4 regions of the Kosakonia beeri genome follow, and region 2 is predicted to be linked to each of the others. Evidence: predicted binding sites of a transcription regulator. Region 2 holds the regulator's gene; each other region holds the start of a gene.

Region 1 (7,962 bases), 2.3 Mb from region 2:
CGGCTGCCGTGTTGCCAGATATTCTGGCGCAACCAGTCGAACAAGGCGCTGAAATCACCGGCTGCAATCGCCCCGTCAAGACCCGGAAGCGCGGTGCGCGCGGCGTGGAAAAGCTGCGCGGCGTACATTGCGCCCAGCGTATAGGACGGGAAGTAGCCGAAGCCGCCGTCGGTCCAGTGAATGTCCTGCATGCAGCCGTTGCGGTAGTTGCCTTCCGTGGAAAGCCCAAGCCATGCCTGCATTTTTTCATTCCACAGCGCCGGAATATCCTCCACCTCAATATCGCCATCCATCAGGGCGCGTTCAATCTCATAACGCAGGATCACATGCGCCGGGTAACTGACTTCATCCGCATCGACACGGATGTAACCGGGTTTAACCCGTTGATTCCATGCAATAAAATTCTCTTCTTCGAATGCAGGTTGCATACCGAAACGCGCGACAATAGCGGGCTGCAGGCGACGCAGGAAGGCATCGCTGCGGCCCAGCTGCATCTCGAAAAACAGGCTTTGCGATTCGTGGATCGCCGTGGAGCGCGCCAGCGCAATTGGCTGCCCCGGCCAGCTACGCGGCAGGTTCTGTTCATAGCGTGCGTGCCCGGTTTCATGCACCACGCCAAACAGGGCGCTGAGCAGTTCGTTTTCATCGTAGCGAGTGGTAATGCGCACATCTTCCGGTACGCCGCCGCAGAAAGGGTGTGCGCTGACATCCAGACGCCCGCCGTTAAAGTCAAACCCCAGTACCTGCATTGCCTGCAGGCCCAGTTCGCGCTGATCGGCGATGGGGAACGGCCCTTGCGGGGCAATCAGAGCCTGTTGCGCCTGCTTTGCCACCGCCTGGTTCAGCAAGTCCGGAAGCCAGGACTTCACGTCGCCAAACAGTTCATCAAGCCGGGCGCTGGTCATATCCGGTTCGTATTTATCAAGCAGGGCATCATACGGTGAGCAGCCTTTAGCGTCGGCGCGTAACCGGGCCTCTTCGCGGCTGAGTTTGACAACCTCTTTTAGATTGGCGGAAAAGCCCACCCAGTCGTTATTGGGTCGTTGCGTACGCCAGGCGTGTTCGCACTTACTACCGGCCAGTGACTGCGCTTCTACCAGGGCTTCTGGCAGCAGCGCGGCTTCCTGATAATGACGATGCATTTCCCGAAGGTTGGCTTGTTCGATGTCGTTGAGATTTTCTTGCTGCGCTGCCTGCAGCCACTGTGCCACGTTCTTATCGGTCAGGATCTGGTGGCGCAGGACACTTAACTCCGCCAGCGCTTCACCCCGCGCCGCGCTACCGCCCGGTGGCATCATGGCAAACATGTCCCAACCGGCGATGGCAGCAAGATGCGAAAAGCGCGACAGGCGCAGGAAGGTGCGGGTGAGTTGCTGGTAGTTTTGCTTGTCCATCTATGCCTCATATTTTTCTGTTTTGCGACGAATAACCACCTAAAAGTGGTAGTTAATCCGTAAAGCATGGAATTTGTACCATAATAGATACATCTCAACGACATAACCAATATACAGCACGATTATGAATCCGTTTGTATGGGTAATGATTGCTCTGATGGCGCTTGATGCCGTGCGGGAATTGCAGGGTGCGGCATCGATCCTGAGCCTGTTTTAATACAGGCGGACACAGCGCACATAAAAAACCCCGCCAGAGCGGGGTTGTAAAACGGTTATTGCCTTAACGCAGCCGCGCATGAAGCTGGCTGCCGACGAACACGGCGAGCACCAGCATGGCGGCAATAAATCCGCCGACGCCATTCCAGCCATAGTTGTGCCAGAACACACCGCCTAACGTCCCCGCCACGCTGGACCCCAGATAGTAGCTGAACAGATACAACGACGATGCCTGACCTTTGGCACGACGTGCGCGCGGGCCAATCCAACTGCTGGCGACCGAGTGCGCGGCAAAGAACCCGGCGGTAAAAAGCAACATACCGGCAAAAATTAACCACAAGGAGGCAAACAGGGTCAGTAACAGGCCCAGCAACATAACGCTGCTGGCACCCATCATCACCGGGCCACGACCATACTGGCTGGTCAGCGCGCCCGCTTTAGGTGAACTCCAGGTCCCGGTCAGGTAGGCAATCGATAACAAACCGACTACCGCCTGGCTCAGCATCCACGGTGACTGCATCAACCGGTAACCAATGTAGTTAAACAGGGTGACGAACGAGCCCATCAACAGAAAACCTTCAAGAAACAGCAGCGGCAGGCCTTTGTCACGCCAGTGTAGCCGGAAGTTAATGAACAAGGTTTTGGGGCGCAGCGATGAAGGACGGAAATGGCGTGATTCCGGTAAAATTTTCCAGAACATCAGCGCAGACGCCAGCGCGAAGCACCCGATGGCTGCCAGCGCGATCCGCCAGTTAAAAAAGTCGGTAAAAACACCGCTGATCAAACGCCCACTCATTCCGCCGATCGAGTTTCCGCTGATGTACAACCCCATCGAGAAGGCCACAAAGCTGGGGTGGATCTCTTCGCTTAAATAGGTCATGCCGACCGCCGCCACGCCGCTCAACGACAACCCCAGCAGCGCGCGCATCACCAGGATGCCGTGCCAACTGGTCATCATCGTGGACAATAACGTGCAGCAGGACGCCAGCAGAAGGGCGGCCACCATCACTTTTTTGCGCCCAATGGCATCTGACAGTGGGCCAGTAAACAGCAGGCCAACCGCCAGCATGGCAGTAGAGACGGAAAGGGAAATACTGCTACTGGCCGGAGAAATGCCGAATTCCTGAGACAGCACCGGCAGGATCGGTTGTACGCAGTAAAGCAGGGCGAAGGTCGCCAGCCCGGCAGAGAACAAGGCCAGCGTAACGCGCATAAATTGGGGAGTACCACGTTTAATAAATTGCCCCGGCGCAGCGACGGACGGTTCATTGACGCCACTTGCCGGGCTGGTGTCAACGGTTGTTGTACGACTCACTTGAGATCCTTACGTTTGTTCCCGTGATTTGGGTGACGGGCTTACCACACGCTAAGGGTATGAAACGAGGAATATTCTGTCTAATATATTAATAATCTCAAATAAGACCTTATACATATGAATATCGAACTGCGTCATCTGCGCTATTTTATTGCCGTGGCTGAAGAGCTGCATTTCGGCCATGCGGCAGCACGACTGAACATTTCGCAGCCGCCGCTGAGCCAGCAGATCCAGATCCTCGAACAGCAGGTGGGCGCGCGTCTGCTGGCGCGAACCAATCGCAGCGTCTCGCTCACCCCTGCGGGCAGCCAGTTCCTGGCGGACAGTCGGCAAATATTAAGCCAGGTGGATGACGCCGTAGCCCGTGCGGCGCGCCTGCATCAGGGGGAAACCGGCGAGCTGCGCATTGGCTTTACCTCTTCGGCTCCGTTTATCAAAGCCGTTTCCGATACGCTGTCGTCGTTTCGCCAGCGCTACCCTGATGTGCACTTACAGACACGGGAAATCAATACCCGCGCCCAGATTGCGCCGCTGAACGAAGGCACGCTGGATCTCGGTCTAATGCGCAATACACCTTTGCCGGAGACGCTGGCCTGGCAGGTAATATTGCGCGAGCCGTTGCTGGCGATGATCCCCCGCGATCACCTTTTGGCCACCAGGGCTGCGGTATCGCTGGTGGAACTGGCGCGGGAGCCATTTGTCTTTTTCGATCCACACGTCGGTACCGGCCTGTATGACGATATTATTGGTCTGATGCGGCGTTACCAGTTGTCGCCGCGCATTGCTCAGGAAGTGGGGGAAGCAATGACCATCATAGGGCTGGTGGCTGCGGGCATGGGGGTGTCGATTTTGCCAGCCTCTTTCCGGCGTGTGCAGCTTAGCGAAATGCGCTGGGTACCGATCATAGAGCCGGATGCGGTATCGGAAATGTGGCTGGTGTGGTCAAAACATCGGGAGCAGGGAACAGCGGCGGCGCGTTTCAGGACGCAGCTCCTGGCAGCAGCAGGCGAGTGAATTTTGCGCATAAGTCGTTGCAAAATGTGCTGTAAATCACAAGCCGGGGTAAATATTTGACGACAACCAGTAACTCCTTCACCATAGCCAACAGTTTATTTCGAAGCGCGAAAATAAGGGAGTCAGAGGTGGTTGCTGATAGTCAGCCTGGGCATATTGATCAAATTAAGCAGACCAACGCAGGGGCGGTATATCGCCTGATTGATCAGCTTGGCCCGGTATCGCGCATCGACCTGTCACGCCTCGCGCAGCTTGCGCCGGCCAGTATTACCAAAATCGTTCGCGAAATGCTTGAAGCGCACCTGGTGCAGGAGACGGAAATTCAGGAGCCAGGCAGCCGCGGGCGTCCGGCGGTTGGGCTGGTGGTGGAAACCGAGGCCTGGCACTATCTTTCGCTGCGCATCAGTCGCGGCGAAATTTTCCTTTCCCTGCGCGATCTCAGCAGCAAACTGGTGGTGGAAGACCGTCTGGAATTACCGCTTGCCGCCGAACTGCCGTTGCTGGAGCGGATTATCGACCATATCGACCGTTTTTTTACCCGTCATCAGAACCAGCTGGAGAGGCTGACAGCGATTGCTATTACGCTGCCTGGTATCATTGATACTGAAAATGGCATTGTTCATCGCATGCCGTTTTATGACGACGTAAAAGATATGCCGCTAGGCGAGGCGCTGGAGAAGCACACCGGCGTGCCGGTATATGTTCAGCATGATATAAGCGCATGGACCATGGCTGAAGCGCTGTTTGGCGCTTCTCGCGGTGCGCGGGATGTTATCCAGGTGGTGATTGACCATAACGTTGGCGCCGGGGTGATTACCGACGGGCGCTTACTGCATGCGGGGAGCAGCAGCCTGGTGGAGATTGGACACACGCAGGTCGATCCTTACGGTAAGCGTTGCTACTGCGGCAACCACGGTTGCCTGGAAACCATCGCCAGCGTAGAAAGCGTGCTGGAAATGGCGCAACGGCGGATGAGCCAGTCGATGAGTTCGATGCTGCATCAGAAACCGCTCTCTGTTGAATGGTTATGCCAGGCGGCGCAGCAGGGGGATCTGCTGGCGAAAGACATTATTAGCGGGGTCGGCGCGAACATTGGTCGTATTCTCGCCATCATGGTCAATTTGTTCAATCCGCAAAAAATATTGATTGGCTCACCGCTTAGCAGTGCGGCAGAGATCCTTTTCCCGGCCATTGCCGATTGTATTCGCCAGCAGGCGCTGCCCGCCTACAGCAAACACATCAGTGTCGAAAGTACCCAGTTTACCAATCAGGGCACCATGGCCGGTGCGGCGCTGGTAAAAGACGCGATGTATAACGGATCTTTGCTGATTCGTTTGTTGCAGGGGTAACATTTTTACACTGTCGTCGTAAAAATTGCGCTATCTCAAGCCGGGCCAGATGCAGTTAACTTAGACTTTCCCTCCTGAATTATTTTCCTGGTTTATATTTTCGTTGAACAACGGTGGGGTTCGTCATGCTTAAGCGTTTCTTTGTAACGGGTACAGACACTTCTGTCGGCAAGACAGTGGCGTCCCGCGCGCTACTACAGGCGCTGGCTGCCAGCGGTAAAACAGTGGCGGGTTATAAACCCGTGGCAAAAGGGAGCAAAGCGACGCCGGAAGGGCTGCGTAACAAAGACGCGCTGGTGCTGCAAAGTGTCTCTTCGCTGGAATTACCGTATCAGGCGGTGAACCCGATAGCCTTAAGCGAAGAAGAGAGCAGCGTCGCGCACAGTTGCCCCATTAACTACACCTTGTTATCTGACGGTCTGGCCAGTTTATGCGACCGTGTCGACCATGTTGTCGTGGAAGGGACGGGCGGCTGGCGTAGCCTGATGAACGATCTGCGTCCGCTTTCCGAGTGGGTGGTACAGGAACAAATGGCGGTGGTGATGGTAGTGGGCATCCAGGAAGGCTGTCTTAATCACGCGTTACTGACGGCGCAGGCGATAGCCAGCGACGGGTTGCCGCTGATTGGCTGGGTTGCAAACCGAATCAATCCTGGGCTGGCCCACTATGCAGAAATTATCAGCGTACTGAGCAAAAAGCTGCCCGCGCCGCTGGTGGGGGAACTGCCGTACCTGCCGCGCCCGGAACAGCGTGATTTAGCGCAATACATCAATCTGCAGATGGCGACCGGAATGCTGGTCGCTGACCGCGTGCTGGCATGAAAAAAAACCTCCTTGCGGAGGTTTTTTTATCAGGCATCGCTGTGAATATTAAGCGCCCGGCGCGTTTTCCCGGAGCTTAAGTAATCCGCAATATAATCCTGCGAAATCTCCCCGTTATAGCGGCCTTCTTCATCGACGATGGGCATCCAGCTGGTGTTGCTTTCATACAATTTGGACAACACCACACGCAGGTTATCTTCCGCCTTACCGGTAATGCGGAACGGATGCAGCAGATCCGCACAATGGCCGGCCGCATTACGTGCCTCACGGCGCTTAACAAAGCCCAGCGGTTTACCCGCATTATCCACAACGGTGATAGCGCGAATGTCATTATCATCCATGGTGGCGAACGCTTCAGCAGCGGAGGTGGATTCACGCACCGTGATAGTCGGTTGCTGATCGGTAACGTCCCCTGCAGACACTAACAACAGGCGTTTGAGGGTACGATCCTGGCCGACAAAAGAGCCGACAAACTCATTGGCCGGTTTTGCCAGCAGCTCGTCCGGGCTGGCGCACTGAATAATGCGTCCCTGGCGGAACACGGCGATCCTGTCGCCCAGTTTTAGCGCTTCATCAATGTCGTGGCTGACCAGCATAACGGTCTTTTTCAGCTTGCGTTGCATATCGAGGAACTGGTTCTGGATCACCTCGCGGTTGATCGGGTCGACAGCGCCGAAGGGCTCATCCATCAGCAGTACCGGCGGATCCGCAGCCAGCGCACGGATCACGCCGATACGCTGTTGCTGGCCGCCAGACATCTCCCGCGGATAGCGATGCAGGAATTTTTTAGCGTCCAGCGCCACCATCTCCATCAACTCTTCCGCACGGCTTTTGCAGCGGGCTTTATCCCAACCCAGCATACGCGGCACCACGGTGATATTTTCTTCAATGGTCATGTTCGGGAACAGGCCGATTTGCTGAATAACGTAACCAATGTTGCGACGCAGGGTGACGGTGTCCATTGCACTGGTGTCTTCACCGTTTATTAAAATAGTGCCGCTGCTCGGCGCGATCAGGCGGTTGATCATTTTAAGCGTGGTGGTCTTACCGCAGCCGGAAGGGCCCAGCAGAACACACATTTCGCCTTCGGGTACATTCAGGTTGACGTTGTCAACAGCCTTCACCGTCTGGCCGTTTTTCTGGGTAAATTGTTTGGTCAGATTTTCGAGTTTAATCATTAGCGGATCCCCTTCGGCGTCAGCACAATTTGTAAGCGGTGCAATAACCAGTCGAGCACAATGGCGAGAATACAAATCATCAGTGCCCCGGCAATCAACATACGAATGTCACTGCCGCCAATACCATTTAGTAACAACAGGCCAAGACCACCGGCGCCAATTACGGCGGCGATCGCCATCACTCCAATGTTCATCACCACAGCGGTACGAATACCGCCGAAAATCACGGGCAGCGCCATGGGAATTTCGACCCAACGCAAACGCTGCCAGAATGTCATGCCAATACCGCGACCGGCTTCCTGTAGGCCCGGCGGCAGACTGGTGAGCGCAGTGTGGGTATTGCGCACAATTGGCAGCAGCGAATAGAGGAATACTGCAGTTATCGCCGGTACGGCACCAATGCCCTGACCAATCAGTGAAAAGACAGGGATCATCAGGCCAAACAGGGCAATCGACGGAATGGTTAAAACCAGCGTCGCCAGACCCAGTACCGGGGCAGAGAGCCACTTATGGCGCACAATTAAAATGCCCAGCGGTACACCGATAACAATCGCCATTCCTACCGCCAGCAACACCAGCCAAAGATGCTGAAAGGTGAGCGTGGCCAGAAAACCCGCGTTGTCCATCATGTAATGAATCGTGTCCATAGGCGCTCCTTACAACAACCCTTTTTCA
Region 2 (7,962 bases):
GCATCTACAAACGATGCTGCCACGCCTTTTACGTCGTCGCCTGCAGTTTGAACCGTGGTGGCAGCGTCTTGAGCTGCCGGATGGCGATTTTGTCGATCTCGCCTGGAGTGAAGAACCGTACCAGGCGCGGCATAAACCGCGCCTGGTGGTATTTCACGGCCTTGAAGGCAGCCTGCATAGCCCTTACGCGCACGGTCTGGTTCATGCGGCGAAGGCGCGCGGCTGGCTGGGGGTCGTCATGCATTTTCGCGGTTGCAGCGGTATTCCTAATCGCCTGAATCGCATTTACCACTCTGGTGAGACCGAAGACGGCACCTGGTTTTTGCAATGGCTGCGTCAGGAACTGGGTGCCGCGCCAACGGCAGCCGTTGGGTACTCGCTCGGCGGTAATATGCTTGGCTGCCTGCTGGCAAAAGCAGAGGATGACTTGCCCGTCGATGCAGCGGTCATTGTCTCTGCGCCACTGGTGCTGGAAGCGTGCAGTTATCATATGGATAAGGGTTTCTCACGCGTTTATCAGCGCTATTTACTCAATCTGCTGAAAGCCAACGCAGCGCGAAAATTACGCGCTTACCCCGGCTCGCTCCCGTTAACGTTGTCGGCGTTGCGCAAAGTACGCCGCATCCGTGAGTTTGACGACCTGATCACCGCGAAGATCCACGGCTTCGCCGACGCACTGGATTATTACCGACGCTGCAGCGCCATGCCGGTACTGCCGGACATCCGTAAACCGACCTTGATTATTCACGCCAAAGACGATCCTTTTATGGATCATAATGTGATCCCGGATGCCGGACATTTGCCGGCAAATATTGAGTATCAGTTAACGGAGCATGGCGGCCACGTGGGTTTTGTCGGCGGCACACTGCGTCGCCCGGAAATGTGGCTTGAGACACGTATTCCGGACTGGCTCTCTCCCTGGCTGGAGGCGAAATGATTATTCCATGGCAAGAGATCGAAACCGCAACGCTGGATAACCTGATTGAGAGCTTTGTCTTGCGCGAAGGCACCGATTATGGTGAACATGAACGCTCGCTTGAACAAAAGGTCGCCGATGTTAAACGGCAATTGCAACGCGGCGAAGCAGTGCTGGTGTGGTCTGAACTGCACGAGACAGTCAATATTATGCCGCGCGGGCAATTCCACGATTAACGGGGTGCATGGCGGCTGACTATACTGAAAATAATCATTAATTCAGGGAGTTATTATGTCTGCCAAACACCCGGTCATTGCCGTCACCGGCTCCAGCGGTGCGGGAACGACCACCACCAGCCTCGCTTTTCGTAAGATCTTCGCGCAACTGGGTATGCAGGCGGCGGAAGTTGAAGGCGACAGTTTTCATCGCTATACCCGCCCGGAAATGGATATGGCGATCCGCAAAGCGCGCGATCTTGGGCGGCATATCAGTTACTTCGGGCCGGAAGCTAACGATTTTGGCCTGCTCGAACAGACCTTCAGCGAATATGGCCAGACCGGCAAAGGTCAGGCGCGGAAGTATCTCCATACCTACGATGAAGCCGTGCCCTGGAACCAGGTACCGGGTACGTTTACCCCCTGGCAGCCATTGCCTGAACCCACAGATGTACTTTTTTACGAAGGGCTGCACGGTGGCGTGGTCACCCCACAGCATGACGTATCACGTTATGTTGATTTGCTGGTCGGCGTAGTGCCAATTGTTAATCTGGAGTGGATCCAGAAACTGGTGCGCGACACCAGCGAACGCGGCCACTCGCGCGAAGCGGTAATGGATTCCGTGGTACGCTCCATGGAAGATTACATTAACTTTATTACCCCGCAGTTCTCGCGCACGCATATCAACTTTCAACGTGTACCAACCGTGGATACCTCGAACCCTTTTGCCGCGAAAGGCATTCCTTCGCTGGATGAAAGTTTTGTGGTGATCCACTTTCGTAATCTGGAAGGGATTGATTACCCATGGCTTCTGGCGATGCTGCAAGGCTCGTTTATTTCCCATATGGACACGCTGGTGGTGCCTGGCGGAAAAATGGGGCTGGCGATGGAGCTAATCATGACGCCGCTGGTGCAACGGTTGATGGAAGGGAAAAAGATAAAATAGCGTTAGGGGAACCCGGTAACGCCACGCTACCGGGCTGAGCACATCAGGCTTCTATGACTTCGTAGGAATGGGTGATGTTCACCGCCTTTTCCAGCATCAACGCCACGGAGCAGTACTTCTCCGCAGAGAGATCCACCGCACGGGAAACCGCAGCATCTTTCAGCGCTTTGCCGGTGACGATAAAGTGCAGATTGATATGGGTGAACAGACGCGGGGCTTCTTCGCGACGCTCTGAGGTCAGCTTCACTTCGCAGTCGGTAACGTCATGGCGCCCTTTCTGCAGGATAGACACCACATCAATGGCGCTGCACCCGCCTGCGGCCATCAGCACCATTTCCATCGGGCTTGGTGCTTTATCGCCTGAGTTGCCATCCATCAGGATTTGGTGGCCCGAGGCGGACTCACCGAGGAAGGTTAACCCTTCAACCCATTTCACACGTGCCTGCATTTTTCTTTACTCCGAAGTGGCAATTTTCTTTACAGATTACGCGTACATAAGAAAAGTCGCAACGGAAGGCGACCTGCGTCATGCTGAAGCGAGACACCAGGAGACAGGCGGTTAAAGCTATGCTAAAACAATCTGGATGCTACAGAAAAAATGGATGTCACGCAGACACGCCTGACATCACACTTTAGAGACCGCAGATGACGCTGACGGTCCACTTCCGAGGATTTGGAAGCGAATACACAAAGTCGAACGATAACGTGTATAGATTGCAACCCCAGGGGCAGGGTGCACATCCTGTGTCTGGTGACAGCTTATAACAGAGGATAATCGCGCATGGTGCTTGGCAAACCGCAAACAGACCCGACTCTCGAATGGTTCTTGTCTCATTGCCACATTCATAAGTACCCGTCGAAGAGCACGCTGATTCACCAGGGTGAAAAAGCGGAAACGTTGTATTACATCGTTAAAGGCTCAGTGGCAGTGCTGATCAAGGATGAAGAAGGTAAAGAGATGATCCTCTCTTACCTGAATCAGGGAGATTTTATCGGTGAACTGGGCCTGTTCGAAGAAGGTCAGGAGCGCAGTGCGTGGGTACGCGCTAAGACCGCATGTGAAGTGGCCGAAATTTCCTATAAAAAATTCCGTCAGTTAATCCAGGTAAACCCGGACATTCTGATGCGCCTTTCCTCGCAAATGGCGCGTCGCCTGCAGGTCACTTCAGAGAAAGTCGGCAACCTCGCGTTCCTTGACGTGACAGGTCGCATTGCCCAAACGCTGTTGAACCTGGCGAAACAGCCAGACGCAATGACTCACCCGGACGGTATGCAAATTAAAATTACCCGTCAGGAAATTGGTCAGATCGTCGGTTGCTCGCGCGAAACAGTGGGCCGTATTTTGAAAATGCTGGAAGATCAAAATCTCATTTCCGCACACGGTAAAACTATCGTGGTTTACGGAACCCGTTAATCGACAAAACGGCGCGCCGCTTATCCGGTGCGCCGTTTTTGTTTTCTCATGTGGCGCAGGCTGATTTATCACCCCGAAATCAACTACGCACTGCGGCAAACGCTGGTGTTATGTTTGCCTGTGGCCATCGGCTTAATCGTCGGTCATTTGCAACAAGGTTTGCTGTTCTCCCTCGTGCCCGCCTGCTGCAACATTGCAGGTCTTGATACCCCCCATAAACGTTTCTTTAAACGCCTGATTATTGGCGGCTCGCTGTTTGCAGGATGCAGCCTCGCGGTACAACTGCTGCTTGCAGAGAACCTGCCCCTGCCGCTGATCCTCACCGGCATGACATTATTACTTGGCGTGACCGCCGAAATCAGTGCACTGCATGGGCGGTTACTCCCGGCCTCGCTGATTGCTGCCATCTTTACCCTGAGCCTTGCCGGCAGTATGCCAATATGGCAACCGTTACTGATTTATGCGCTTGGTACCTTGTGGTACGGGCTGTTTAACTGGTTCTGGTTCTGGATGTGGCGGGAACAACCGCTGCATGAAACGATAAGCCTGCTTTACCGTGAACTGGCGGACTACTGCGAAGCCAAATACAGCCTGCTGACGCAGCACAAAGATCCAGAAACCGCCCTGCCACCGCTGCTGGCCCGCCAGCAAAAAGTCGTGGATATGATAAGTCAGTGTTATCAGCAACTGCATATGCTGGCCGCGAACCAGCACAATGATTACAAGCGTATGTTGCGCGTGTTCCAGGTCGCGCTGGACCTACAAGAGCACATCTCTGTCAGTTTGCACCAGCCAGAAGAAGTGCAAAAGTTGGTGGAGCAAAGCCATGCCGAGCAGGTGATACGCTGGAATGCGCAAACCGTTGCTGCACGCCTGCGTGTGCTGGCCGATGATATTCTCTATCACCGATACCCTACGCGTTTCACGATGGATAAGCAGGTTGGTGCGCTGGAGAAAATCGCCCGCCAGCATCCGGATAACCCGGTCGGGCATTTTTGCGCCTGGCACTTTAGCCGTATCGCCCGCGTTTTACGCACCCAACGCCCTCTGTACAGCCGGGATTTAATGGCTGAAACGCAGCGCCGCCTGCCTCTGATCCCGGCGTTAAAAAGTTATCTTTCACTGAAGTCTTCCGCACTTCGCAATGCCGCACGCATTAGCGTCATGCTCAGTGTTGCCAGCCTGATGGGCAGCGCCCTGCATTTACCCAAGCCATATTGGATCATGATGACCGTGATGTTTGTTACGCAAAATGGCTACGGCGCAACACGGGTTCGCATTGTGCACCGTGCTGCAGGCACGCTTGCAGGTCTGGTGATTGCGGGTATCACACTGCATTTCCACGTACCACAGGGATATACGCTGGCGGCGATGCTGCTGATCACGCTGATCAGTTATCTCATTATCCGCAAGAATTACGGCTGGGCGATGGTCGGTTTTACCATAACTGCGGTGTACACCCTGCAGTTGCTGACGCTGAATGGCGAGGAGTTTATCGTCGCCAGATTTATCGACACCGTGATAGGTTGCCTGATTGCCTTTGGTGGCATGGTCTGGTTGTGGCCACAGTGGCAAAGCGGCCTGCTGCGGCAAAACGCCCATGATGCGCTGGAAACTTATCAGGAGGCCCTCCGCCTGATCCTCAGCGACAATCCGCAGCCAACACCGTTGGCATGGCAGAGAATGCGCGTAAACCAGGCGCATAATGCGCTATTCAACTCGTTGAATCAGGCTATGCAGGAGCCGGGCTTCAACACCCGTTACCTGGAAGATATGAAGCTGTGGGTGACGCACAGCCAGTTTATTGTTGAACATATCAACGCCATGACGACGCTTGCACGCGAGCACACCATGCTTACCCCGGATCTGGCGCAGCGCTACCTACAGTCATGTGAAATTGCGCTGCAACGCTGTCAGCAGCGGCTGGAATACGATGGGCCTGGCGAGTCGGGAGATGCAAATATTCTGGAGTCGCCGGAGACGCTGACCCACGGGCCAATGAGCACGCTGGAACAGCACCTGCAACGTATAGTGGGGCATCTGAACACCATGCACACTATTTCGTCGGTGGCATGGCGTCAGCGCCCACATCATGGTATCTGGCTGAAGAGACGCCTTAACCGTTGATCACTTTATCTACCGCTACCGCGAAGCGATTTAGCCCTTCTTCAATATCCTGCGCATCGATAATCAGCGACGGCGCAAAACGCATTACATCCGGCCCGGCATTCAGTACCATCACACCCGCCCCGGCAGCGGCATACAGGAAGTCACGCGCGCGACCTTTGTACTGAGGTTTCAGTTCCGCGCCAATCAGTAACCCCATGCCGCGAATGTCGCTGAACAGGTCGAATTTTTCATCAATGTGCTGTAACTGCTGAACGAACAGCTGCCGCTTGTCATTCACGCCATTCAGCACTTTCGGCGTATTGATAATGTCGAATGCGGTGCCGGCAACGGCGCACGCCAGCGGGTTTCCGCCATACGTAGAACCGTGTGAACCGGCATGGAAAACACTGGCAATCTCATGCGTGGTGAGCATAGCGCTGATCGGGAAACCACCACCCAGTGCTTTTGCGCTGGTGAGAATGTCCGGCGTCACACCATAGTGCATATAAGCAAACAGTTCGCCACTACGCCCCATGCCGCACTGCACTTCATCAAAGACCAGCAGCGCATTGTGCTGATCGCACAGATCGCGCAGGCCCTGGAGGAATTCCGGCGTTGCCGCTGTCACGCCGCCTTCACCCTGGATTGGCTCCACCACCACTGCGCAGGTGTGGTCATCCATCACCGCTTTTACCGCGTGCAGATCGTTAAACGGGACGTGGATGATATCTGCCGGTTTCGGGCCAAAACCATCGGAATACTTCGGCTGGCCGCCGACGCTTACGGTAAACAGTGATCGCCCGTGGAAAGCATTATGGAAAGCAATGATTTTGGTCTTATAAGGACTGTGGCGCGTCGATGCATAAAAACGCGCCAGCTTGAATGCTGTCTCGTTAGCTTCCGTTCCGGAGTTCATAAACACCACGCGCTCGGCAAAGGTGGCATTAATCAACTTGCGCGCCAGGCGCAGCGCAGGCTCGTTGGTAAAGACGTTACTGGTGTGCCACAGTGTTTCACCCTGAGTTTTTAGCGTCTCGACCAGCGCCGGATGGCAATGTCCCAGAGCCGTCACCGCAATTCCCGCAGCAAAATCAACGTACTCTTTACCCTGCTGATCCCACACGCGACTGCCTTTTCCCTTGACCGGGATAAACTCGGCCGGTGCGTAAATTGGCAGAATATCGTCATCGAAGTTTGCACGTGTTACCGCGTCTTGCTGAGTTGCCATGGCTTGCCCATCCAGTTTAGTGTTGCAATGATTATGAAAATATAATCACGAAATATGCATAAAAAATCACTGCATGGCAACCAGAAATCAGCGTAAGAGGAAGTTTTTCAGTAACTGATGGCCCTGCTCGCTAAGGATGCTCTCCGGGTGAAACTGCACGCCTTCCAGATCCCAATACCGATGACGGATCCCCATAATTTCACCGCTTTCGCTCCAGGCCGTTACCTCGAATTCATCGGGCAAGGTTGGCGGATCGATCACTAATGAGTGATAACGCGTAACGGTTAAGGGATTATTAAGCCCGGCAAACACACCGGTGCCATGGTGGGTTACCGGTGAGGTCTTGCCATGCATTACTTTCGCGGCGCGCACAATGGTTGCGCCAAAAACTTGCGCAATGGCCTGGTGGCCAAGGCAGACACCAAGGATCGGTAATGTGCCGCTGTAGTGACGAATCACTTCTAGCGAAACCCCGGATTCATCAGGCGTACAAGGGCCGGGGGAGATAACAATTTTGGCTGGTGCAAGGCGGGCGACATCCGCCAGCTCTATGTCATCATTACGTTTTACTTCTACATGCGCACCCAGTTCACAAAAATATTGATACAGGTTCCAGGTAAAAGAGTCGTAATTGTCGATAAGCAGGATCATGGCGGCCTCTGGGATAGCAAACCGCGCTAGTTTACCCGCTTTCGCTGGCTTCGCTTACCACTTTGCTGAAGATCGCGTACAGAGGCTCTAAATCGCCCATCGCTCCGCTCTGGTTAGCTGCACTCCAGCGCTCAGGTTTGATCCCCCGCCAGTCGACGGAAAACCCCGCATGCAGCGCCAGTTGTTCGAAGAAAATCCGCTGGGCAATGCCGTTCCCAAGACGGAATGGGTGCAGCACGTTAATTTCACAGTAGTAGTGCGCCAGTCGCGCCACAAATTCGGTTTTCTCCAGGCCGCACAGCCACTCTTCATCTTCCAGTTGCTGCATCAACGCGTTGCCCTCTTTTTCGATATATTCGAAATGGCAGAAACGCGTGTCGCCCTGGTAGATATCCACTTCCCGAAAACGCCCGGCCCAGTCGAACACATCCTGATAAAGATGATGATGGATCGCACAAAGATGTGGCAGACCACGCGCCAGGG
Region 3 (7,962 bases), 790 kb from region 2:
ACATTCCCTTTATCGGGTTGAATACGCATGGTGGGGTGATCTTTGCCTATCTAGGCGGGATCGCGCTGCATGTGTGGACGATCAAAGGCTATTTCGAAACCATCGACAACTCGCTGGAAGAGGCCGCCGCCCTGGATGGCGCAACCCCGTGGCAGGCCTTTCGCCTGGTGCTATTGCCGCTGTCGGTGCCAATCCTGGCGGTGGTGTTTATTTTGTCGTTTATTGCGGCCATTACCGAAGTTCCTGTCGCCTCGCTACTGCTGCGCGACGTCGACAGTTACACGCTGGCCGTGGGGATGCAGCAATATCTCAACCCGCAGAACTATCTGTGGGGAGATTTTGCAGCAGCGGCGGTGTTGTCCGCCATTCCGATTACCGTGGTCTTTTTACTTGCGCAGCGCTGGCTGGTTAATGGCCTGACAGCAGGCGGCGTGAAAGGTTAAGTTTCATCGTTGTTATTACGCCCTGAAGATGTCGGGTGAGAGCAAGGCGGCGACGGTATTAATCCCTGAAGCTGATTAACGTCAGTAGCGGGGTAAATAACGGGAGCCACCACCGCTGTCACCCGAACGATGACGGGCGATGCCACTGCACCCTCAACTTGTATGATCCTAACTTGTGACTGTTGTTTGGCGATCCCCCGGATCGCCGTTTTTTTATTCGCGCTTCAGCCGTTTTGAGTTGCACAACCACAAGGTGATCACCAGCAGCAGGATCGCTGCAGAGTAGATCAGCACATCCATCGGCGACTGGTGATCGACAATGATCAACCGTACGATCGCGGTTATACCGATGTAAATAAAATAGCGCAGCGGGAAGTGAAAGCCGGACTGAAAATACTTCACGATCAAGGCAATAAACTCGAAGTAAAGGAAGTAAACGACCAGCCCTTCTACCAGTTCATATTTACTGGTTTGTACCGGCGCAAACAATACGTCCGCCAGGTGCAGCGTCTCTTTGCCCAGAAAGACGATTAGGATCAGGCCCAGACTTAACAAACCAAGGTTCAGCACGGTTTGTAAAAGGGTCGATACAAACTCAGCGCGGGGGCGAGTGAGCGATGTCATAGCGGCACCTCATTCTGGAGTAAGACCCTTTGTATAACGTAAAAATGTGATCTTGATCTACATTATTTGCTTATATTTTGTGACACAGCGTGATGACATGTTGCATCGGTAAATTTCACGCAGGGAGCCTTAAACAGTGCTGACTATACGTAAAGCCCGCCCGGACGACGCCGCGTTATTGAGTGAGATGGGCTATGCCAGCTATACCCACCACTTTGCGCATCTGTGGCATGAACAACAGGAGCTGCAGGATTTTTTGCAGCAGGAATACTCCCTTAACGCTTTACAGCAGAGCCTGCAAAGCCAGGCCAGTGAGTGGTTTGTCGCACTGAGTACCGTGCCGGCAGGCTTTGCCAAAGTCTCCTGGCACTGTGCCATAGAGGGCGAAACCCAGGCGGGTACGCTGCTGCATAAGCTCTACCTGCTGCCGGGAGAAACCCGCAAAGGTTATGGAGAACAGATGATTGCCGAAATAGAACGCATGGCGAAAAGCCGGGGCGAAACCTTTCTCTGGCTGGAAGTGCTGGACGCCAACCCGCAGGCTTACCGTTTTTATCTTCGCCAGGGCTTTACGCACATCAAAGATACCGTCTTCAGCACCCCCTCTCAGCAAAGCACTTTGCATATTCTGGGCAAAGCCATTTAAGGAGCGAAAATGGATCTCCGCCAGACCGCCGTGCGCAATGTTACCTGCGGCGAAAATGTCGTTATTTATCAACCGGCAAATCTGTATGACTGCACCCTTGGCGATGATGTGTTCATTGGCCCTTTTGTTGAAATTCAGAGCCATACACACATTGGCAGCGGCAGTAAAATTCAGTCACACAGCTTTATCTGCGAATACGTCACCCTCGGCGAGCGCTGTTTTATCGGCCACGGTGTGATGTTCGCTAACGATATGTTCCGCGACGGCAAACCCAATCCCGACCGCAAAAGCTGGGGGCGCATTGTGATTGGCAATGATGTGTCGATTGGCAGCGGCGCCACGATCCTGGCGGTGACGATTTGCGACGGAGCCGTTATTGGCGCAGGCAGCGTCGTGACCAAATCGATTAGCGAAAAAGGGGTGTATGCCGGGAATCCTGCGCGGTTACTGCGCAGGCTCTAACCCCTCTCCCGTAAGGGAGAGGGGCCAGGTATCACTGGAAGTTCAGTGTCTTATCGGTGGTCATATTATAGAGTTCAAACTTACGACCCAGTTTCTGGCCGCCATCACGCGTTAGCGGCGTCCAGCCGATACCTGCACGGCTGCGGGTCGCGCCAGTACTGAAGAGATCCAACGGTACAGAGATATACACGCCTTTGGTGAAATCCCCTTCCCCATACTGTGCCGCCGACACGTTCGTCAGGGTCGCGTATGCACCCACTACGACGCCACTGTCGAAGTGTTTTGAGATATCCAGCGTGCCGCCTTTATCTCCCGCCAGATACTGCCCGACGCTGGCTTTCACCAGTACATCCTGGGCAAACCACGGCGTCCAGTAAGTGGTGAAATGGCCGGTCTTCACGCTGTAGTCGGTGAACTTCATCATGTCCTGCGCGCTACGCCAGTCACGCTGTTTCACGTAGTTGGCATCAATACCGAACGCCCAGTTACTGTCTACCGGACGCCACAGCAGTTCAGCCCCTGCGCCGCCGTACATGGTCTCCAGATAACCGGCATACACCTGGCCATAGATGTCATTACCCAGGTACTGGAAGTAGTTGGCCTGCATGTTGTTAACGTACACATCGTTCTGCACGTATTCACGCACGCGGGTACGAACGCGCGGCAACGCCGAGTCCCTTGGCGGGTTGGTATAGTTGAATTTGTCGTAGTTATTGGCAAGGTTGGCAAACAGACTGCCGGTGGTCAGCAGGTGATCGGTCAGCCACCAGTCCGCTGTCGCCATCACACCAATCTGGTACATATAGAAGCCTTCCGGCCCACCAAGAGACTGGTTAAGCACCGGATCGATGTGGAAACCAAAACTGGCCTTATCCATGTACCAGCCTTGCTCTGTATTTTCCGGAACAATCGGCGTCACACGTTTTTGCGCCAGCACGGTATCATGACCCAGCGTTTCGCCTTCAAGGTGGCCTTTCAGGCTGGCGACATCCGTTTCGGTCGTCACCTGCGGCAGGTTCAGGCGATTTTGCGTCACGCGAATGGTACGAATGCCATCCGGCAAGTCGTTCATAATAATGCGGTTCGCACGCTCTATCCCTTCCTGCGTATTACGGTATTTCACCTGCTCGCCCGTCACATACAACGTATCGCCCTGAACCTGAATCTTCGGATCCGCCAGACCGGCATTATATTTCAGCAACGTAAGCTGATTGGCCACCACCGAGTGCTGCAGAATCGCATCCTGCGGCTGCGGCTGATACCGTGGACGCGGGTTGTCCCGGTAGGTGGGGCGCAGATTGTTGAAGTTGTTACGCAGGGTAAACCCAAACATCCAGGTATTCCCACGCTCATAGCTTAAATTGATGTCAGCCCAGTCGGTCACACGGTAGATAGCGCCAACGTTAAAGTTACTGCGCTGCGGCAGCTTACCGGCATAATCCTGCTGATAGTTGTTGCCTTCATATTCCAGTTTCAGGCGCAGCGGGTGCCAGGGCGTTTGATATTCCACACCGCCGAACAGCGATGCCGGGCCGCGAAACATTTGCGAAGTGTCGGTGGAACCTGCGGCTTTGTTGCTGTTATCACGGGTACAGAATTTTGCGTCGTAGGTACATAGCGGGTTTTTAATATTGCCGCTGGTCCCCAGGTAGCCCCAGCCAATACCGAGGGAAAAATCGAGCGGCCCCCAGTTTTTATTCGCTACCAGATATTCGCCATCAAACAGGCCAGTACCCCCAACGTCACGCGCCCCCACAGCCACCTGCGGCAACCAGTAACTTTCTTCCCACAACCGCACTTTTAAATCGAAGGCTTTATCTTTGTAGGATTGATCGCCGGAGAAGGCTTCAACCGAGCTGTATTTTCGCGTACGCACGTCGGTATAACGCAGCGTGGTTTCCAGCCAGGGCAGAAGCTGCACCGAAGCCGAATAGAAACGGTATTGATCATTGTCGCGGTAGTTAAGGCTAAGCTCACCTTCTGGCGCTACACGCGCCGTCGGGGTTTGCAACAGACCCACGCCGCCAAAATCCGACTGAGACGGGCCAACCGGGTCCGGAAACGTTTCGGCGTGACAGGCCGCGCTGACTCCCAGCGCCAACAAGCTTATTACAAACGATTTTTTCATTATTATTCCGGTATCCGATGCGTCAGGGACTCAAGAATGTCAGCGTTGAGCTCGTCATAAACGTTGTTCCACAGACCCGGTGCAAAGCCCACAAAAATGACGCTGCCAGGCATCGGCTCGACATGGCGTCGGTTCCAGTAAGCAACAGGCACTTTCTGCGTCAGGCCTGTGGGATAAACCACCCACGCATAGCTACGTTCGGCACCGCTCAGCAAGCTCATCTCATCCAGATAACTCACCACGTCCCGCCCTGGCGTGAACGGCTTTTTACCCGGACTGCTAATCAACCCCACCACCGTAATCGTGGTGGGTTGCGGCCCAACCCACAGGGAGTATTCGCCCTGCAGCGGACGGTTTGAGAGACGATGCAGACGAATATAATCCGGATCGAGCGGCACAATCTGACGCCCGGTGATTTTCATATCCTCTAACTGACGACGCAGAGAGATGATTGCCGCAGCATCGTCACCGCCTTCGTCGGCGGCAACCGTACTTAAGCGAGCCAGCAATGCCTGGTGGCGCGCCTGCTGTTCGACAGTTGCCTGACGTTCGCTCACCACCGCACCGGGCCACCAACTGTTCGCCAGCCGGGGCTGCCCGACCAGGTCACTTAAGTGTTCGGCATTAGTGAGTTTTTTCGGGCTGGCGTCTCCGGACATGTAAACATCCACACTGCCGGCTGCCAGAGCCAACGGTGAAAAGAGCGTTAAAAGCAGCGGAAGCAAAATACGTGTTTTCATTATTTTGCCGCCTTAATCAGGGTCATTCTCACCGGGAACCAGCCAGCACCCAGATATTGCACCGACTGGCGAATAAGCCCGTCCTCATCCACCCAATAGCGGTTGCGCCAGCTTTTCTGATCCGTGGTGACGTCTTCATCCAGAATGCGTACCGTCGTAACATCGCTGGCCACTTTGACAGTGTCCGTGCCGTTCCAGCGGAACTCAGAACGCGCAGTGGCGTAGCGTACCTGGCTGTGTTCGGTCCAGCCCATGGTGCGCGTCCAGCTGGCACCGTCCACAATCTGATTCGGTTTGGCGAGCGGGTCGGAACCCAGGTTATTCACTTCAATTAAGTTATCGCCGCCGAGCTTATCGCCGCCCAGCTGCGTTTTTACAATCCGTGAGTGCTGTGTCACAACAACGGCCTGATCCTGTGTCACCCATTTCTGCTGCCCGTTTTCTGCGAAAGCGAGCACCACAAACAACTGCGGGCCATCGTTAATCTGCATGTACTGGCTGGCGTAAGGCATATTCAGCAGTTCGTCATCCGTCAGATGAACACCAGGGGTACCAAACACACTATTCCAAAGCGACGTTCCCAGGCCTTTAATCGGGCCAGAACATGCCTGAAGGAGCAGGCAAAGCAAAATGATTCCAGGTCGCTTCACGACTCTTCTCCGAAAGGGGCGAAATAACCACACCGAAGTGTGGTTATAGTTAATGTCCCCGTGATTAACGGGTACTGGTTGTTGTGGTGGTCGTGGTTCCGGTGTTGGAGCCATCACCGCCACCGACTGCCGCAAGAGCGACACCCGCCGCAGAGCCTACGGTGCTGACGCTCGTCGCTGCAGAACTGCCTGCAGAGATAGAGGTCGCCGCCGACCCTGCTGCTTCACCGATTTGCACCGGTGCCGCGAAGGCAGACGTAGCCGCAAGTGCGGATATGGCAAAAATGCCATACAGGACTTTTTTCATATCAATTTCCCTTCATTGAATGAATGGAGATTTACCTGAAAAAGCTCAGGCGAGATCGAGTATACACAACTAAAGCAGATGAATTACGCCTCGGGAAATAGGCGGATGCGTTTTAGGAAAATTGGTATCTGGTGAGGTTTAAGAAAAGAATTGAAGAATAAATGTGATATTTATCAAATAATTAAATTATCACAGAAACATGACGCAATGAGGCTAGTCCTAAAATTTATAGCAATGATTGATGGCCTTGCTGCCATTTTCAGATAAACCTGATCAACCATTTCGCCATGAACAAATCCGCTCGTTCTTTATCATTTATCCGTAATAAAAATATCAATATTGGCTTTGCTTATATATGTCAAAGACAACGCCGCCAATATTTCTGGCGGCGTTTAATATACGGCAAAAAAAGCGCCGCCGGAGCGACGCTTTACCGATTAACCGCGCCAGGACTTGTAGCGGTTAATCAGGCCATTGGTTGAACTGTCGTGGCTGGAAACGGCGCTGGTATCGCCCAACTCCGGCAGAATGCGGTTCGCCAGCTGTTTACCCAGTTCAACCCCCCACTGATCAAAGGTGAAGATGTTGAGGATTGCGCCCTGAGTGAAGATTTTGTGCTCATACAGCGCAATCAACGCACCGAGGCTAAACGGGGTGATTTCGCGCAACAGGATAGAGTTGGTCGGGCGGTTGCCTTCAAAGACTTTGAACGGCACGACGTGATTCAGCTGAGCCGGATCTTTACCCTGATCGCGATACTCCTGCTCTACCACGTCGCGGGATTTACCGAACGCCAGCGCTTCGGTCTGAGCAAAGAAGTTAGACAGCAGCTTCTGATGATGATCGGAAAGCGCGTTATGGGTTTTTGCCGGGGCGATAAAATCGCACGGCACCATTTTGGTCCCCTGATGGATCAACTGATAGAACGCGTGCTGACCATTGGTGCCCGGTTCACCCCAGATAATAGGACCAGTCTGGTAATCCACCGCGTTGCCATTACGGTCAACGTACTTGCCGTTGGACTCCATGTTGCCCTGCTGGAAGTAAGCTGCAAAGCGGTGCATATACTGGTCATACGGCAGGATAGCTTCGGTTTCGGCACCAAAGAAGTTGTTGTACCAGATACCAATCAGCGCCAGCAGTACCGGCAGGTTTTTCTCAAGCGGAGTGGTGGAGAAGTGCTTGTCCATCGCGTGCGCACCGGAGAGCAGCTCCACGAAGTTGTCATAGCCCACAGAGAGAATGATCGACAGACCAATAGCGGACCACAAAGAGTAACGACCGCCAACCCAGTCCCAAAATTCGAACATGTTTGCAGTGTCGATACCAAACTCGCCCACCGCTTTCGCGTTGGTAGAGAGTGCCGCAAAGTGTTTCGCCACATGTTTATTATCACCCGCGGTTTTCAGGAACCAGTCACGCGCACTGTGGGCGTTGGTCATGGTTTCCTGCGTGGTGAACGTCTTAGAAGCCACCAGGAACAGGGTAGTTTCCGGGTTCACTTTTTTCAGCACTTCGGCGATATGGGTGCCGTCGACGTTAGAAACAAAGTGCATATTCAGATGGTTTTTGTACGGACGCAGCGCTTCGGTCACCATAAACGGGCCAAGGTCAGAACCGCCGATACCGATGTTCACCACGTCGGTGATCGGCTTGCCGGTGTAACCTTTCCACGCACCGGAGATGATCGCTTCAGAGAAGGATTTCATCTTCTCCAGCACCGCGTTCACTTCTGGCATAACGTCTTTGCCATCAACCACAATCGGGGTATTGCTACGGTTACGCAGCGCAACGTGCAGCACCGCGCGATCTTCCGTGCGGTTGATTTTCTCACCAGAGAACATGGACTTGATGGCGCCAGCCAGTTCTGTCTCTTTTGCCAGCGCCAGTAAGGCGTTCAGCGTCTCTTCGGTAATGCGGTTTTTGGAAAAATCCACCAGCATTAAATCGTCGAACGTTGCG
Region 4 (7,962 bases), 2.1 Mb from region 2:
CAATAACGAGTTTGAAGTGTGGGACGGCGAAGCGCGTTGCCAGGGGTTTGGCCGTGACATCGCCATCAAACATATCCGCCCGGTAATGCCGTTACTGATGATGCGCGCCTCAATGGAAGCGCAGCAGCGTTTTGCTCCGCACAAGCGCCCGTATCTGATTTCCCGTTCCGGCTGCGCCGGAATGCAGCGTTATGTGCAGACCTGGAGCGGCGACAACCGTACCAACTGGGATACCCTGCGCTATAACACCCGAATGGGTGTCGGGATGAGCCTGTCGGGTCTTTATAATGTGGGTCACGATGTGGGCGGTTTTTCGGGCGATAAACCAGATGCAGAACTGTTCGTGCGCTGGGTACAAAATGGTGTGATGCACCCGCGTTTCACCATTCACTCATGGAACGATGACCAGACGGTGAACGAACCCTGGATGTACCCGGCTGTCACGCCATCGATCCGCAGCGCCATTGAGTTGCGCTACCGTCTTCTGCCCTATCTGTACACCTTGTTGTGGCAGGCACACGCGGACGACGAACCGATGTTGCGCCCGACCTTCCTTGATCATGAGCACGATGCGCAGACCTTTGAAGAGTGTGATGACTTCCTGCTGGGTCGCGACATATTAGTCGCCAGCGTTGTTGAGCCGGGCCAGCGCGAGCGCCGTGTCTGGCTGCCTGCCAACGATACGGGCTGGTACGATTTTTACAGCGGTAACTGGTATGCGCCCGGTCAGTGGGTGACGCTGGCGGCGCCGCTGGAAACCCTGCCGCTGCTGGTGCGCGCCGGTGCAGGTCTGCCCCTGAGCGAGCGGATCACGCATGTGGACGCAAAAGCAGATAACACCCGCGAATTGCAGCTCTTCCCGGTGAAAGGTACGGGGCGTTCCAGCGGTATGTTGTTTGAAGATGATGGAGAGTCCTGGGGCTATAAAGAGGGTAATGCACTGTGGCTGACCTGGGAAATGGGCTGCACAGGCAGCACGGTGGATTTACGCGTCGAAACCCGCGGCGACTATCGTCCGGCGTGGAATGCGCTGAAAGTGACGTTGCCGGCAGGGGATAAGCGCCAGTTATTGATTAACGGCGTGGCGGCCACCGAATGGGTGTTCGCGTAAAACAAAAAGCCGGATAGCGTTAAGGCTTATCCGGCTCATCAGGCATGCCCACCAATTTACCTAAGTATTTCGCGCCGCAGGAAGGCGGCAAGCGCGAGTATCCCCGGGAGCTTACTCACGTAAGTGACCGGGGTACAAGCGCGCAGCCAACACACCTGCGGCGTGAAAAAATGTTTTGCCCGACAGAACCACAGCCAGGCCTTCTCCGGCTCATCAGGCATGCCCACCAATTTACCTAAGTATTTCGCGCTGCAGGAAGGCGGCAAGCCCGAGTATCCCCGGGAGCTTACTCACGTAAGTGACCGGGGTACGAGCGCGCAGCCAACACACCTGCGGCGTGAAAGACGACGGTAAATTTATTCGATGCCCTGACTGCGCAAATAATCTTCATAATTCCCGCTGAAATCCACCACGCGCTGCGGCGTAATTTCAATCACACGGGTTGCCAGCGAGCTGACAAACTCACGGTCGTGAGAAACAAAGATCAGGGTGCCTTGATACATCTCCAGCGCCATGTTCAGCGACTCAATGGATTCCATATCCAGGTGGTTGGTGGGTTCATCCATGACCAGAATATTCGGTTTTTGCATCATCAGCTTACCGAACAGCATCCGGCCCTTTTCGCCCCCGGAGAGCACCTTCGCCGGCTTTTTGATATCGTCCTGGCTGAACAGCAAACGCCCAAGGATGCTGCGCACCGCTTGCTCGTCATCGCCTTCTTGTTTCCACTGGCTCATCCAGTCAAAGACGGTCAAATCGTTGTCGAAATCCTCTGCATGATCCTGCGCGTAATAACCAATCTGCGCGTTTTCGGACCACTTCACTGTACCGCTGTCGGCAGGCAGTTCCCCCACCAGCGTTTTCAGCATTGTGGTTTTACCCACGCCGTTCGCCCCCAGAATGGCAATTTTCTCGCCCACTTCCAGTAACAGGTTGAAGTTTTTAAACAACGGACCGTCATCAAACCCTTTGGTCAGGGCTTCCACTTCCAGCGCGTTACGGAAGAGTTTCTTGTCCTGCTCAAAACGGATAAACGGGTTCTGACGGCTGGATGCTTTCACTTCTTCCAGCTTGATCTTATCAATTTGACGGGCGCGAGAAGTGGCCTGGCGCGATTTGGACGCGTTGGCGCTAAAGCGGCTGACAAAAGACTGCAAGTCGGCAATCTGCGCTTTTTTCTTGGCATTATCCGCCAGCAGGCGTTCACGCGCCTGGGTGGCGGCCGTCATGTACTCATCGTAGTTGCCGGGGTAGACACGCAGTTCGCCGTAGTCGAGATCCGCCATGTGGGTGCAGACCATGTTCAGGAAGTGACGGTCGTGCGAAATAATGATCATGGTGCTGTCGCGATCGTTCAGCACCTGCTCCAGCCAGCGGATGGTATCGATGTCCAGGTTGTTGGTCGGTTCATCGAGCAGCAGAATGTCCGGATCAGCAAACAGCGCCTGCGCCAACAACACACGCAATTTCCAGCCGGGAGCCACTTCGCTCATCAGGCCATAGTGTTGTTCAACCGGAATACCGACGCCGAGCAACAGTTCACCGGCGCGGGCTTCAGCTGAGTAGCCATCCATTTCGCCATACTGCACTTCGAGGTCGGCAACTTTGTAGCCATCTTCCTCGCTCATTTCCGCCAGCCCGTAAATGCGGTCGCGCTCCTGCTTCACTTCCCACAGTTCTGCGTGGCCCATGATAACCGTGTCGAGCACGCTGAACTCTTCAAAGGCGAACTGATCCTGACGCAATTTACCAATGCGCTCATTCGGATCGATCGAGACGTTACCGAGCGACGGTTCTAAATCGCCGCCGAGGATTTTCATAAAGGTGGATTTGCCGCTGCCGTTGGCGCCAATCAGGCCGTAACGGTTGCCGCCGCCAAATTTGACGGAAATGTTTTCGAACAGCGGCTTGCTGCCGAACTGCATGGTGACGTTGCTGGTAACTAACACGGAAGTATCCTGAAATATGTGACAAACACCATATTATGCCACAAATCCGAATTAGATTCCTGCCCACTGTCAGCCCGCTAAACTGCAAGCAAAGGGAAAAAAGTGTGATTTCGTACACATCTGAATTCCCTGGACGGTGGAATGCACATATAATGCGCTTCCTGCATTCTCAACCCAACGGCCCGTTTGCCAATAATCTTGCATAAGATGAACATGAAATTAACTACCCTTTTTGCGGCAGCCTTTGCTGTCGTGGGATTTTGCAAAAGCGCGTCTGCTGTTACTTATCCGCTGCCGACTGATGGCAGCCGTGTGATTGGCCAGAACCAGGTCGTGACTATCCCGGAAGGCAATACACAGCCTCTGGAATATTTTGCGGCGGAATACCAGATGGGTCTGTCCAACATGCTGGAAGCAAACCCGGGCATTGATGCCTACCTGCCGAAAGGCGGCACTGTGATGAATGTTCCACAGCAGCTGATCCTGCCGGATACGGTTCACGAAGGGATCGTGATCAACAGTGCGGAGATGCGCCTCTACTATTACCCGAAAGGCACCAACACGGTAATCGTACTGCCGATCGGTATTGGTCAGTTGGGTAAAGATACGCCGATTGCCTGGACCACCAAAGTCGAACGTAAAAAAGCTGGCCCGACCTGGACCCCAACCGCCAAAATGCATGCGGAATATGTTGCAATGGGTCAACCGCTGCCGCCTGTCGTGCCGGCCGGCCCGGATAACCCGATGGGTCTGTACGCGCTCTATATCGGCCGTCTGTACGCAATCCACGGTACCAATGCGAACTTCGGTATCGGTCTGCGCGTAAGCCACGGCTGCGTGCGTCTGCGTAATGATGACATCAAGTTCCTGTTCGAAAACGTACCGGTCGGCACGCGCGTGCAGTTTATTGACGAGCCGGTAAAAGCGACCACCGAACCGGATGGCAGCCGCTATATCGAAGTGCATAATCCCCTGTCGACTACCGAAGCCCAGTTCACAGGTGGTGAGATTGTGCCGATTGCGCTGACCAAAGCGGTGCAGACGGTGACTAACCAGCCAGATGTCGATGCCAATATCGTCGATCAGGCGGTACAGAACCGTTCCGGTATGCCGGTACGTTTGAACTAAGTAACATTTTCCTGCCCGGTAGCATGACGCTCACAGGGCAGTGTTAACCGGTCTGCACACCTCGCAGGCCGGTTAACGCCTCGCCATTCGCCAACTATCCCCCGTTATTAACCACGATAACTCCGCCATGATCGTAGCGGTAGTGGCAATGCGCGTACTCAAGCGGCGTGCCGTCTTCCAGATAGATCACTTGTTCCACTTCCAGTACCGGATCGGTGTCATCGCAGTTGAGATAGCGTTTGTCTTCCGTACCCGGCTTTAGCGCACGCACGATGCGATACGATCCCATGATCTTCAGCGCCAGCTCTTCCTGCACATAACGAAAGACGGAGCTTTCAAGATGCCCACGATTCAGCCCAGGCACCAGGCTGACCGGCATCAGGGTAAACTCCAGCGACACCGGTTCACCTTCCAGTAAACGCAAGCGATTGAAGTCATAGACGGGTTCGTCTGGCCCCACCAGCAGCGAAGCCTGCTCTTTTTCCGTCGGGAAACGCAACTCAAAGCGAATGATTTTACTGGTCACTTCGCCAACATTTTCCCAGGTTTTGGTCGCGCCAAAGTAATCGCTGCCCGGTAGATCCCAGCGCGAGTGTTGGAGAAAATTTTTGCGAATAAACGTGCCCTGCCCCTGGCGGGTATAGACCAGCCCTTCGACAATGAGCTGGCGCATCGCCTGCTGGATGGTCATCCGGCTGGAGGCAAACTCGGCGGCCAGCGCAAACTGATCGGGCAACGGTGCATTGGCTGCGTACTGCTGGCTCAGGATCCGCCGCTTAATTTCCCGCGCTATTGTGATATATTTCGCCGCCATCGCCCTTCCTCTGGTTTATTCTTCTATCCCATTGTTTCTTAAGGCCACCCTCTCAGAAATTTTGAGGAAAGGCAGGTAGAAGAATACACCAAAGAGGATGATCAGCAACTGTACCACCACTGCCCGCCAGTCCCCTGCCGTTGCCAGCCAGGCACTGAGGATTGGCGGCGTGGTCCACGGGATCATCACCACACAACGAGACATCCAGCCCAGCGTGGTACAGAGCCACGCAAACCAGATCCCCAGCGCCGGAAGCAGCACAAAGGGGATCATCAACGGGAGGTTAAAGACTATCGGTAAACCAAAAATCACCGGCTCATTAATGTTGAACAAACCCGGTGAGATGGCGAGGCGAGCGACCTGCTTCGACGATTTCTGCCGGGCAAAAATAAAGATCGCCAACAGTAACGACAGGGTACTGCCAGTGCCGCCAATCATGCCGAACGTGGGCACAAAAATGCTGTTAATGATGTGCGGGATCGGCTGACCGTTGGCAAACGCCAGCATGTTCTCGTTGGTGTTAATCAATAAGAAGGGTTCAAGGATCACCCCGTTGACCACCGTCTGGTGGATACCCAGCGTAAACAAGAAGTTACCAAAGCTGTAAATAAACAACGTACCCGGCAAACTGGTATTAATTTGCCGCAACGGTTGTTGGATCAGCGTGGTGATCAGGTGGATCAAATCAGTGTGCAGAAAGTTAGACAGGAGCGCCGCAATGATCGCGAACACAGACAAGGTAATGATAGTTGGGATCAACGCCGAGAACGATTTTCCCACCGCTGACGGGACATTATCTCCCAGTGATATTTCGAATCGCTTCACGCTGGCGACACGGATAAACAACTCCGTGGAGAGCAGGCCGATGATAACCCCGGCGAAAATCCCGGTCGTGCCAATGTTAATAAAGGAGAGCATCTGGCTGACCGTCACGGTGGTTTTGCCGCCTGCCGGCACAACCTCCAGTTGCATGGGCATCATCATAATAAAGCTGCTCAGCGCAATGACCACCGCTGAAACCGGATTATCGAAATTCTTATTGCGCGCCAGCGACCATGCGGTCATGGGGGCAATCAACAACGCGGCAATATTCAACGTGCCGTTGATCACCACTTCACCCCATACCTTAAAGCGCGCCAGCGTTTCCCCTTCCAAAACCCAGGGGAAAATCACGTTATTGATCAGCACTGCCAGCCCGGCAAGAATAAAAATCGGCATCACGGCGGCGAACGCGTCGCGCAGAGAACGCAAATGCACCTGATTCGCCAGACGGGCGGAGAAATCAACAAACTTATCGACAAACGACTGCATATTGGGCGTGATTTTCGTACCAGACATCGTGATGCCTCCCTCAATCCGTCACGTTTACATGTCGCGGCCGTTGCTGCGGATCACCTGTTGCAGCCAGCGGTAGCTCTTTTTCGGTACACGTTGCATATCTTTCAGGTCATGATTGTCGCGGTTGACATACACCACGCCGTAGCGTTTACGCATGTCCCCCTGCGAGCTAAGAATGTCAATCAAGCCCCAGCCGAGATAGCCCAGAACCTGTGCACCATCCTCGAAAATGGCTTCCTGCATCGCTTGCAGGTGATCGCGGTGGTATGCAATCCGGTAGTCGTCATTGATCGGGTTAACGCCATCCCACTCTTCAATCACGCCAATGCCGTTCTCAATCGGGAACACCGGCAAGCGCCAGTCGTTGTAATAACGGGTGATAATGGCGCGAAAACCCAGCGGATCGATTTGCCATCCCCATTCAGTGGCTTGCAGCCAGGGGTTAGCTTTATCGCCCTGTTCCAGGTAGTAATTAACCGGCGTGCCCGGCGCAATAGCGTCGCTATCCAGCGTTTTGCTGGCGTAATAGCTGAAGGCCATAAAATCATTCTTCATGCGCGCTATTTGCCGCAAATCTTCATCGCAATAGATATCGCGGAAACCTTCTCTGTCGACCACGGCCAGCACTTCCGGGCTGTAGCCCTGCCCGGCAAACACCCGCAGCAGGTTCTGATTGAGGAATTCGTCATATTGCGTGGCGCAGAACACGTCGCGCGGTTTGCAGGTCGCCGGGTAGACCAGTTGATGGGCCAGCATACCGCCCATCAATTTCCCCGGTTGCGTATCATGCAAATAATGGGTGAGCAGCACGTGTGACATCATCACATGGTGCTGAATTTGGTACAGCTCGCGTAGCGTTTTCTCGCCCTGTAAATAGCCGCCGACCTGAAACGCCCCCGGCATATGGTAGATATTCTGCTCGTTAAAGGTGAGCCAGTACTTCACCCGGCTGCCGAAGCAGTCGATCATCTTTTTGCCATAGCGTACGAAGGCATCCTGCACATGACGGTCGACAAAACCGTTATATTGCTGTGCCAGTGCCAGCGGCATATCGAAATGATAAAGGCAGATCATGGGCTCAATGCCGCGCGCCAACAAATCGTCGACAAAGCGGTCGTAAAACGCGATCCCTTCCTCATTGAACTCGCCGTCTCCCTGTGGGCAAACCCGACTCCACGAAATCTGGAAGCGGTAACAATTCATGCCCAGATCCTGCATAAGGTCGAAATCTTCCTGGTAACGGTGATACGAATCCGTGGCAACTTTCCAGTCGGAGGCAAACTCACTGGCTTCGCGAATATCGTAGACCGACCTCCCTTTACCACCCTCGTTCCATGCGCCCTCCGTTTGCATGCTGGAAACGGAATTTCCCCATAAAAAGCCGGTCGGTAACGTTTTGTTCATCACTTTTCTCCATGACTAGTCATTTCATACATATGACTAGTCATATAGACAAAGGCGAAAAAGTGGGCAAAAAAGTCAGTGCGTTTTTGTGACGGTTTTCGAAGATTAATGGGTGAGCAGCTTCGCCTGAACCGGCCTGAGAAGAGAAAAGATGGTGTGCCATATTACCCGGCACACCGAGCGACAGAAGAATTAGCGTGACTGCTGTTGCAACTGAT

The links. Region 2 encodes CRP, which controls carbon source genes, mostly activating them, when cyclic AMP is high. Its sites were predicted from a motif close to ATGTGANNNNNNTCACAT; they were not measured.
Region 1: a site for CRP is predicted at 3,964-3,981, ahead of mlc (sugar metabolism global transcriptional regulator Mlc). Genes of this name have one in related genera too.
Region 3: a site for CRP is predicted at 1,112-1,129, ahead of psiE (phosphate-starvation-inducible protein PsiE). Genes of this name have one in related genera too.
Region 4: a site for CRP is predicted at 3,077-3,094, ahead of ACUY4S_RS15570 (ABC-F family ATPase). Genes of this name have one in related genera too.

The regions. Positions count from the first base shown of each region.
Region 1 covers NZ_CM135106.1:2,718,142-2,726,103, reverse strand. The annotation lists gene ACUY4S_RS12955 (carboxypeptidase M32) at 1-1,394, opposite strand, end outside; gene ACUY4S_RS12950 (KPN_01571 family protein) at 1,519-1,611, shown strand; gene ynfM (multidrug efflux MFS transporter YnfM/SxtP(Kp)) at 1,675-2,925, opposite strand; gene ynfL (multidrug efflux transcriptional activator YnfL/SxtR(Kp)) at 3,043-3,939, shown strand; gene mlc (sugar metabolism global transcriptional regulator Mlc) at 4,068-5,288, shown strand; gene bioD (dethiobiotin synthase) at 5,414-6,109, shown strand; gene osmV (osmoprotectant ABC transporter ATP-binding protein OsmV) at 6,139-7,287, opposite strand; gene osmW (osmoprotectant ABC transporter permease OsmW) at 7,287-7,934, opposite strand; gene osmX (osmoprotectant ABC transporter substrate-binding protein OsmX) at 7,944-7,962, opposite strand, start outside.
Region 2 covers NZ_CM135106.1:447,429-455,390, reverse strand. The annotation lists gene ACUY4S_RS02150 (hydrolase) at 1-937, shown strand, start outside; gene ACUY4S_RS02145 (YheU family protein) at 934-1,152, shown strand; gene ACUY4S_RS02140 (phosphoribulokinase) at 1,208-2,077, shown strand; gene ACUY4S_RS02135 (OsmC family protein) at 2,121-2,525, opposite strand; gene crp (cAMP-activated global transcriptional regulator CRP) at 2,859-3,491, shown strand; gene ACUY4S_RS02125 (YccS/YhfK family putative transporter) at 3,540-5,618, shown strand; gene argD (bifunctional acetylornithine/succinyldiaminopimelate transaminase) at 5,608-6,828, opposite strand; gene pabA (aminodeoxychorismate synthase component 2) at 6,916-7,479, opposite strand; gene ACUY4S_RS02110 (putative adenosine monophosphate-protein transferase Fic) at 7,511-7,962, opposite strand, start outside.
Region 3 covers NZ_CM135106.1:4,581,967-4,589,928, forward strand. The annotation lists gene malG (maltose ABC transporter permease MalG) at 1-443, shown strand, start outside; gene psiE (phosphate-starvation-inducible protein PsiE) at 657-1,067, opposite strand; gene ACUY4S_RS21695 (GNAT family N-acetyltransferase) at 1,204-1,713, shown strand; gene ACUY4S_RS21700 (acyltransferase) at 1,723-2,175, shown strand; gene ACUY4S_RS21705 (YjbH domain-containing protein) at 2,207-4,303, opposite strand; gene ACUY4S_RS21710 (capsule biosynthesis GfcC family protein) at 4,306-5,043, opposite strand; gene ACUY4S_RS21715 (YjbF family lipoprotein) at 5,043-5,693, opposite strand; gene yjbE (exopolysaccharide production protein YjbE) at 5,758-6,000, opposite strand; gene pgi (glucose-6-phosphate isomerase) at 6,438-7,962, opposite strand, start outside.
Region 4 covers NZ_CM135106.1:3,280,445-3,288,406, forward strand. The annotation lists gene ACUY4S_RS15565 (glycoside hydrolase family 31 protein) at 1-1,111, shown strand, start outside; gene ACUY4S_RS15570 (ABC-F family ATPase) at 1,468-3,060, opposite strand; gene ldtB (L,D-transpeptidase) at 3,268-4,188, shown strand; gene ACUY4S_RS15580 (GntR family transcriptional regulator) at 4,283-5,002, opposite strand; gene ACUY4S_RS15585 (PTS sugar transporter subunit IIC) at 5,018-6,340, opposite strand; gene ACUY4S_RS15590 (glycoside hydrolase family 1 protein) at 6,368-7,744, opposite strand; gene ACUY4S_RS15595 (aldo/keto reductase) at 7,937-7,962, opposite strand, start outside.